Regions from separate parts of the Nocardioides sp. Z30_9 genome, predicted to be linked through region 1. Evidence: predicted binding sites of a transcription regulator. Region 1 holds the regulator's gene; each other region holds the start of a gene.
What was found. The regulator LexA, encoded in region 1, represses DNA repair genes until DNA is damaged. The targets are predictions, from matches to a motif close to TCGAACANNTGTTCGA.
Positions count from the first base shown of each region.

Region 2: a site for LexA is predicted at 1,075-1,090, ahead of AC4BGB_RS18430 (DUF222 domain-containing protein). Genes of this name have one in related genera too.
Region 3: a site for LexA is predicted at 1,052-1,067, ahead of AC4BGB_RS08610 (DUF222 domain-containing protein). Genes of this name have one in related genera too.
Region 4: a site for LexA is predicted at 1,353-1,368, ahead of AC4BGB_RS12415 (HNH endonuclease signature motif containing protein). Genes of this name have one in related genera too.

Region 1 covers NZ_JBZAJF010000001.1:1,458,657-1,460,853, forward strand. The annotation lists gene AC4BGB_RS07090 (LysM peptidoglycan-binding domain-containing protein) at 1-400, opposite strand, end outside; gene lexA (transcriptional repressor LexA) at 694-1,512, shown strand; gene AC4BGB_RS07100 (hypothetical protein) at 1,555-2,197, shown strand, end outside.
Region 2 covers NZ_JBZAJF010000002.1:1,592,031-1,594,227, reverse strand. The annotation lists gene AC4BGB_RS18430 (DUF222 domain-containing protein) at 1-947, opposite strand, end outside; gene AC4BGB_RS18425 (esterase/lipase family protein) at 1,195-2,121, opposite strand; gene AC4BGB_RS18420 (SDR family NAD(P)-dependent oxidoreductase) at 2,189-2,197, opposite strand, start outside.
Region 3 covers NZ_JBZAJF010000001.1:1,781,639-1,783,835, reverse strand. The annotation lists gene AC4BGB_RS08615 (HNH endonuclease signature motif containing protein) at 1-350, opposite strand, end outside; gene AC4BGB_RS08610 (DUF222 domain-containing protein) at 320-1,036, opposite strand; gene AC4BGB_RS08605 (glycoside hydrolase family 26 protein) at 1,241-2,197, shown strand, end outside.
Region 4 covers NZ_JBZAJF010000002.1:353,878-356,074, forward strand. The annotation lists gene AC4BGB_RS12410 (hemerythrin domain-containing protein) at 1-30, opposite strand, end outside; gene AC4BGB_RS12415 (HNH endonuclease signature motif containing protein) at 61-1,338, opposite strand; gene AC4BGB_RS12420 (TOBE domain-containing protein) at 1,651-2,058, shown strand; gene modA (molybdate ABC transporter substrate-binding protein) at 2,066-2,197, shown strand, end outside.

The DNA of each region.
Region 1 (2,197 bases):
CGATCACCCGGACCGGCTCGGGGGTGCCTCCGGAGAGGCCCGCGGCGGCCCAGCCGCCGAAGGCGGTCATCAGGGCGAGCGCGAGGCCGAGGAAGGTGAGCACCGCGACGACGCGGCCGCGGCGGGTCAGCCGCACCCGTCGGGGGGTGGCCGGACCAGGCTGCGCAACCGGGGCGACCCGGCGCGAGGAGCGGACGCGGCGTGCCGCCGGGGCCGAACGGGCCGGAACTGCCTCGAGGGCGCGCTGCCCGTAGTCGAGATCGAAGACCCGGTCGAAGTCGACCTCGACGCGGCGGTCGCGCTGCGTCGGGACCGCGGCGCGGACCAGGGCGTCGAAACGCGCGTCGACCTCGTTGGCGGAGGTGGCGTCCTGCGGGCGGTGAATGCTGAGAGTGCTCATCGGTCAACCTTTCGGGGAAGTGCCCGGCCCAGGTGGCCGAGCGGTCGGTTGGCGACCCCTGCTGTGTGTTGATCGATTTCTATCGGCAGCCACTGACAAGTTCGTTTTCCGTGGACCTGCCGGGCTGATCGAGCGTATGTTCGATCGAACACGTGTACGACGTTAGGGCACGTGTTCGAACGAAGCAAGCACCCAGTCGAACAAATGTTCGGCTGGTTCGCCCGACAAGTGGCGCGACACGCCCTTCGAACATGTGTTTGAAGTGACGCATGTTGCTGGACTAGGTTCTCCCCATGGCGACTCGCGATCAGGACCCCCAGAAGCCCACCCGGCTCCCCCGGGCGAAGAAGACCGCCCAGAAGACCACGCCGAAGACCACCGCGGCCACGCTCGAGGCGGGAGCCGGCGCCAAGGTCACCGAGCTTCCGGACGCGGCTCCGGACAGCACCGGCCTGACCCCCCGGCAGCAGCGCATCCTCAACGTGCTCCGCGAGTCGATCGAGAAGCGCGGCTACCCGCCGAGCATCCGCGAGATCGGCGAGCTCGTCGGGCTCACCAGCTCCTCCAGCGTGGCCCACCAGCTGCGCGTCCTGGAGGGCAAGGGCTTCATCAAACGCGACCCCAACCGCCCGCGCGCCCTCGAGGTGTTCATCCCCGAGCTGATGGCCGCGCGGCGTGCGATCGCCTCGGCGGACGAGGCGGGCTACGACCAGACGGGCCTGGGCGACGCCGTACCCACGCCCACGATGGTGCCGCTGGTCGGCCGGATCGCCGCCGGTGGACCGATCCTCGCCGAGGAGAAGGTCGAGGAGATCTTCCCGCTACCCAAGAGCCTCGTCGGCGACGGCACCCTGTTCCTGCTCGAGGTCTCCGGCGACTCGATGATCGACGCCGCCATCTGTCACGGCGACTACGTGGTGATCCGCCAGCAGCCCGACGCCGAGAACGGTGAGATCGTGGCCGCCATTCTCGACGGCGAGGCCACGGTGAAGACCTTCCAGCGCCGCGACGGCAAGGTCTGGCTGCTCCCGCACAACGATGCCTACGACCCGATCGACGGCACCTACGCCACCATCCTGGGGAAGGTGACCACCGTCCTGCGCCGGATGTGAGACAACTGGGTGGAATAGCATTATTTCGGACATACTGCACGAATGTCCGTACGGTCCTGGCGCGCGTGCGTCATCGCAGTGCTCGCGCTGCTGCTGGTCGCCGTACCCGCACTCCTCGCACAGGACGGGCGTTCAGGCGAGCCCTCCGCCGGCCCGCAAGCCGTCCCGCTCGCCCCGGGAGCCGGCGAAGACCCCTCGGCGCCCGCGGGCGATCCCGGCAGGGCGCGTCCCACCCCGGCTGTCCAGGAACAGGCCGTGGGCAGCGCTTCCAAGCCCGGCGCGTCGCTCGCGGACAACCGGACCCAGCCTGCCGCCGACCCTGAGCCCCGCGTCCTGCCCGAGCGGATGCAGGGCCGCCCCGCCGTACGCGCGCTCGGTGACCGGCTCCCCGCCGTGGCCGCCAGCAACGGACTCTCCCCGGCAGGCTTCGAGGAGCTGCTGGTCGAGGACGACACCGTCTGGCTGACCCCGGAGGGACGGGTCTACTTCGAGGAGGAGGCCCCCGCCGAGGTCACCACCACCTCGGGTGCCGCCGCCCCGACCGTGGCCGCGGCGTACGCCGTGAGCGAGACCTTCACCCTGCACAGCCGGCCGGACGCCCCCCGCAAGATCTTCCTCGACTTCGACGGGGCCACCGTCACGGGCACCGGCTGGAACACCTCCAGGGGCGGCTCGATCCCCGACG
Region 2 (2,197 bases), on a different contig from region 1:
CACGCCGTCCTTGAGGTCGGTGCGGCCGCCCTTGGCCCAGGCTCTGCCCCAGTGGTGCGCCTCGCACCAGTCACGGCGCAGGTCCGCGAGGGGATGGTGACGATCACCGTGGTCGCATCCCCGCCGTGGACCGGTAGCCGCTTCGGGTCGACCGCCTCGAGCAGCGCGGAGAACGCCTGGCCCCGGCGTACGTCGGCGGGAACGCGCTCGGTCGTGCCTGCAGTGAAGCCCTCGATGCTGTGGTGTCGCGGGGATGTGAACGCTTCCAGGTAGGTGTGCAGCCGGGCAGCGACGCTGTCGGGGACGTGGATGGTGATCCGGGTGGACCCGTCCCCGAGGCGCTTGCTGACCAGGCTGGTGCGTCGACGTGCGCGTCGTTCCTCGGCGGCCAGCTCCTTGGCCTCCTGCTCCTCGGCGACCTCGGGAGCGACGTGGTCCAGGATCCGCCGACCCAGCACCCGGAGCTCACAGGGACCGAAGTGCGCAGCCTGCGCCACCAGATGCGCCTCCGCGGCCGCCATGATCTCCGCACCGAGCTCGACCGCCGGCAGGACGTCGAGCGCGCGGGAGATCACCAGGGCCTGGGCCACGTTCACCTCACCCGCCCCCAGGGCGGAGCCCAGGTGCTGCCAGCGCCGGTCCAGCGCCTGACCGAGGGCGAGGTCGCGGCGATTCTCACCACGGTCGGTGCGGGTGTGATGGGTGACCAGCGCCGCTGCGTCCCGAGCCCCCTCCTCGACGGCGAGGTCGTCGGAGGCGGCGAGCACCCGCAGCTTCAGCGAGGCCAGCTGCGCCTCCACCCGGATCAGCTGCACCAACGCAGCCTTCTTCTGGCCCGGCGTCATGAACTCCACCGCCACATCGGCCGCGGACTTCAGCGCCTCCTCCACGGTGTCCGCGCACCCCAGCACCGGGTGCACCGAAGGACGATCGAACGTCGAGCCCACCTGAGCACCTCCTGCACCGACTCGTGACCATGACTGACTGGTCTCACATGTCGATGCAGCACGCCCGTGAGCAGGCGGACCCCCGACTCACGGCGGTCCGGGCCGATCCCTCAGCATCACTATTGGATCGAACCTGTGTTCGATTCTACAGGCGAAGGAATGGACCCGCAAGAGGGCGGATTCAATTGGCTGTGGCAGGCGAACCCAAGTGAGGGACCTGGGCCGAACTCCCCCGGAGGCGAGCGGGTCAGGTCCCGGGAAGCGTTCCGAGGCCGGTCACCGCGCGACACCTGACAGGCCGAGCGCCGGCCGGATCGAGAGTGTTCAACACGATGCGTGCGGCATTGGGCGACGCCGCCAGCTGACCGTGCTCGGAGCCGTCCTGCGGACAGACGTCCTGCAGCACGATGTTTCTCATTCCCGGCTCGAGGCCTGACGAGTACGGCACCACCAGTTCGTCGTAGACGGTGACGATGTTGGTGTAGCGGACCCCACTGGCCTTGACGCCGCCCGCACGCATCTTCGTGATGAAGTCGGTTCCGGGCGGGAACTGGCCGCACGCTTGGCACAACGGCGTCGCGTCCTCACGACCGAAGAGCGCCGCGAAGACCTTCGCGGGCTGCGCCACGTTCGTGCCGTGCCACAGCGGCGCAAGCGAGATGTAGTGGTGCACCGAAGACGCCCCACCGAGGAACTTCACGTAGTAGTTCGGCATCAACGTGCCTTGGGAGTGGCCGATCAGATCGACCTTCTCGGCACCAGTCGCCCGCTTGACGCGACCGACGAAGTCTTTCAGCTGCGCTGCGCCGTCCTCCATCGGCCGCAAGCCACCTATGTAGTCGCCGCCGGGGTAGGCAGCGTTGGAGCCGTAGTCCAACGCGAAGACGCAATAGCCCTCGTTCGCAAGAAGCGGCGCGTAGGTCTGCCAGTTCTCGTTGCTGTTCGCGAAGGTGCCGTGGACCAGCACCACCGGCCGTGGATGCCGCTTCGTCGGCGAGCAGGACCAGTCGTTGGCCCCCGGCAGATCACGGGTGATGCCACCCTGGAGGGCGGAGACCAGGAAGTCGTACGGCACGGGGTGGTCGTCCTGCGCCGCCTGGGCCGGGGACGTGAACGGGATGAGGACACTGATCGCGGCCACCAGCGCGAGCCCAAGGGTCGCAACACGTCGCATGGGTGATCTCCTAGGTCGCAGGACCTGACCAACGAGGTGGTCCGCTGCGGGTTACGGCCGCACCCGACTACAACGC
Region 3 (2,197 bases), 320 kb from region 1:
ATGCGTTGGTGGTGCCAGTGGCACAACGGGATCGCGTTGGCCAGGTCGGTCCTGCCGCCGTGGCTCCAGGAGTGCTCATGGTGGAGCTCGCACCAGGCGTAGGGACGTTCACAGCCCTCGGCCGCGCAGGTGTCGTGGCGCAGCCCGGCGGCGATGCGTTGTGCCTGGGAGAACAGTCGGCTCTCCCGGCCGAGGTCCAGCGCCACTGAGCCGGCGCCGAGGACGGCGGGCAGGATCGCTGCGGTGCAGGCCAGCCGCCGTGCCTCACCGGCGCTGAGCTGGTGGCCGGTGTCGAGGTGGGCCGCCTTCAGCGCCCCGGTCAGGACGGTGTGGTCGATGGTGACCACCACGGTGGCAGCGGTCTTGTGGTGCAGGTGGTCGGTGGGCAGGTGCTCGAGCAGCTCGCCGAACGCGAGACCACGGCGGTGGTCCCAGTCGTAGCGGCCTCCTCCTCGGTGCGCAGCTGTGCGTCCTCGTGGGCGTCGACGACCTGCTGGTCGGGCTCGATCGCTTCGATCGCACGGCGGGCCTCGCGGCGCAGCTGGTCGGGGTCGAACCGCTGCGCCTTGGCGACCAGGATCGCCTCCACGACCTCGCGCTGTTCCGCGCTGACACCCCCGGGGAGCTGGCGAGCGGCATGGAGGATCACCGCGGCGTGCGCGGGGGAGACCGTCCCTTCGTCGAGAGCCGCAGCAGTGGTGTCGTGCCCACCGCCGGCGAGCTCGCGGGCGATCCCCACCTCCCGGGCCGCGGCGACGCGGGTGGTGGTGGTCTGCCGGGCCACCCATGCCTCTGTCCCGGTGAACCCCGCGGCCGCTGCAGCCCCGGCTCTGTCGGCCGCGCCCATCACCTTGAGCTTCACCGCCTCCAGGCGGCGGCTGTCCCGCTCCAGCCGGGTCACCAGGAGGGAGTACTCGCCATCCGGGAGCGGTTGCTTCGCGCCGGCCAGCAGCTGGTCCAGCGCTGCCTCCAGGGCGGCCATCCCGGACAGGACCGGGTGGTCACTGTCAGGCCGGCGGTCCAGGAGCGAGGTCATGCACCCATTCTCGATTCGAACAGATGTTCGAGTCAAGAGGTGACAACGGATCTGTGTGCAACAGCGGACTCAACCGCTTGTCGCGACGAGCAGGCAGTCCGGGCGCGCGGGCAATCCGGTCTTCGGAGGCACTGATGGGAAACCGGTTCCTTTGTTAGCCTGCTCGAACGGGGGCTCGGATCGACTCGCATCGACAGGAGCACCATGTTCCCCACGTCTCGGACCCTACGACTGGGCAGAATCCTCATCGCCGGATCTGCCGTCGCCGCCCTGGTGATGTCGACCCAAGCGGTCGTCCCCGGCCCCCAGCCCGACACCGACGGCTCGAAGGCCGTCGTCAAGGACGACGTCGTCCACGTGGCCAAGAAGAAGAAGCGCCGGTGCGGGGCGAAGGCCAAGTTCGCACCGAAGTGCGGCGCCCTCTGGGGGGTCTACAGCATCCGCAACGGCGGCCCGGAGGCGTCCGTGCGCCGGCTCGAGTCCCAGGTGGGCCGCAGGTTCGACCTGAGCCTGAGGTACCACGACTTCTCCGACCACATCCACCAGGGACAGTTCCCCGACGTCTACGAGCGCCGCCTCGGCGCCGAGGGCCGCAAGCTGTTCATCTCCTGGCAGGCGCGGGTCTCCGACACCAACCGGAACCTCTCCTGGCGGGCCATCGCCAACGGGCGCTACGACCGCTACGTCAACAACGCGGCGAAGCGGGTGAAGGCCTACAAGAGGCCGGTGTTCATCGCCTTCGACCCGGAGTTCGACTCCCATCGCGACAAGGGCTCGATGGCCGACTATGTGGCGGCGTACCGGCACATCGTCAAGGTGTTCAACCGCTACCGGGTCTCCAACGTCGCCTGGGCCTGGGTCTCCACCGGCTACCTCGGCGGGGGCAACGCCGCCCGGATCCGGCAGGGCTATCCCGGTGGCGCCTACGTCAACTGGGTGGGCTGGGACCCCTACAACTTCTACCGGTGCAACGGCACGGGCTGGCAGACGTTCGGCCAGAAGGTCTGGCCCACCTACCGCTGGATGCAGAAGATCGGCCTTGCGCACAAGCCGTTCCTGCTCAGCGAGTACGGCACCCAGTACGACAACGCCAACCAGACCCGGTCCAAGCAGTGGCACGCCGGCATCCCGGCGACGCTGCGGCAGCTGTCCAACCTCAAG
Region 4 (2,197 bases), on a different contig from region 1:
GGGGGTCTGGTTGGGGGTCTCGTTGGCCATGGCGACAACTCTAGGCATCCAGGCGGCCTCTCAGGTGCGCCGGTCGAAGTCGATGGAGCCGTCGGGTCGGTACCGGTGCCGGTAGCCGGGGTCGTGGACGCGCTGGTGGTGCCAGTGGCACAGCGGCACGGCGTCCGCCAGGTCTGTCCTCCCGCCGAGGCGCCAGGCTCTTCGGTGGTGCAGCTCGCACCAGGCGTAGGGGCGCTGGCACCCCTCGGCCGCGCAGGTGTCGTGCTCGAGTCCCTTGGCGACTCGCTGGGCCTGGGAGAACAGCCGGCTCTCCCGGCCGAGGTCGAGGGCGACCGACCCGGTGCCGAGGACGGCCGGGATGATCCCGGCCGAGCAGGCCAGCCGCCGCGCCTCTCCAGCGGAGAGCGCCTGGCCGGTGTCGAGGTGGGCCGCTCGCAACGCGTCCTGCAGCACCTCGTGGCCGATCGTGACCACCACGGTGGCGGCGGTCTTGTCGTGGAGGTGGTCGGTGGGCAGGTGCTCCAGCAGCTCGGCGAACGCCAGGCCACGGCGCAGGTCCCAGTCGTAGGGCCGCGGAGCAGTCCGGTCCTGCGTGGCCTGGCTCCTGGCAGGCATCCGGCGGGGTGCGGTCATCGCGTCGATGATCTTGCGCAGGTGCGCGACCGCGGTGGTGGGCACGGTGAAGTGCCCGCTGGTGGTGCCGTCCCCGTTGTCGTGGAAGCTGAGTCGGGACCTCGAGCGCGCGATCTCCTCCTCGCTCCGCAGCTGACGGTCCTCGTGGGCGTCCACGACGGCTTGGTCGGGCTCGATCGCCTCGATGGCGCGGCGGGCCTCCCGGCGCAGCTGCTCGGGGGTGAACCTGGCGGCCTTCTCCACGAGCGCGGCCTCGACCGTGCGGCGCTGGGCGTCGCTGACCCCGTCGGGGAGCTGCCGGTCGGCGTGCAGGATCACCGCGGCGTGATCGGGGGAGACCAGTCCGGCGTCGAGCGCGTCCGCGGTGGTCTCGTGGTCCCCGGAGCTCAGCTCACGAGCGAGACCGACCTCCTTCGCGGCGCTGGCCCGCGAGGTGGTGGTCGTCGTCGCCACCCAGGCGGCGGTCCCGGTGAAGCCGGCGTCGGCAGCGCTCCCCGCCCTGTCGGCGGCGGCGACCAGCCTGAGCTTCACCGCGTCGATGCGCCGGCCGATCCGTTCGAGTCGGCGCACGGCCGCGGCGTACTCCCCGGACGCCAGCGACACAGGAGCCCCCGCCATCTCGTCCAGCGCTGCCTCGATCACAGCCAGACCCCCGAACGCGGGGTGCCCCGCGTCGGGGTGAGGGTCGAGGAGTGCCGTGGTCATGGGTTCATTCTCGCTCGCACACATGTTCGATAACAATGGGTGATCGGCGATCTGTGGAGAACTTCTTCCCGTCCCAGCTCGGGATCGTCCGCGTCGTCCGCGTCGTCGTACTCCCCGTCAGGGGCGACCGCTGTCGCGCAATTGCTGAGAAATGACACTCGATCTCGCGAGAACACTGCACTTTGCCAGCAATTGCGCGGCCGGTGCCGGCCCGCAGACCCCACCCCTCGCCAATCCGCTCCGCCGGCCCCCAACTCCGCACTTGCGCCAACAGCAGCGACACAGGGCCGCATCTGCGGCTACTCTGCCCGGATGGCGACGTACCGGATCAGGCAGGCGGCCGACCTGCTCGGGGTCAGTGACGACACCGTGCGGCGGTGGGCGGACTCCGGGCGACTGCGTACGACGACCGAGGGGTCGCGGCAGGTGGTGGACGGGGCCGAGCTGGCGACGCTGGCCCAGGAGCTCGCGGAGAGCGGGGAGCGACCCGGCCCGGGGCCGGTCGTCTCGGCCTCGGCGCGCAACCGGTTCGTCGGGCTGGTGACCAGGGTGGTGCGGGACGGCGTGATGGCCCAGGTGGAGATCCAGGCGGGGCCGCACCGGGTGGTCTCCCTGCTCAGCCGGGAGGCGGCCGACGAGCTGCAGCTCGAGCCGGGTGTGCTGGCGATCGCCACCGTGAAGTCCACCAACGTCGGCATCGAGCTGCCGGAGCAACGGTGAGCCCCAGATGAGGCCCACTGCGAGGCCCGCCCTGCTGGCGCTCGCTGCGTGCCTGGCGCTCACCTCGCTCGCCGGCTGCGGGTCCGGGTCGGAGGGGAGCGAGGTCACCGTCAGGGTGTTCGCGGCGGCCTCGCTGAGC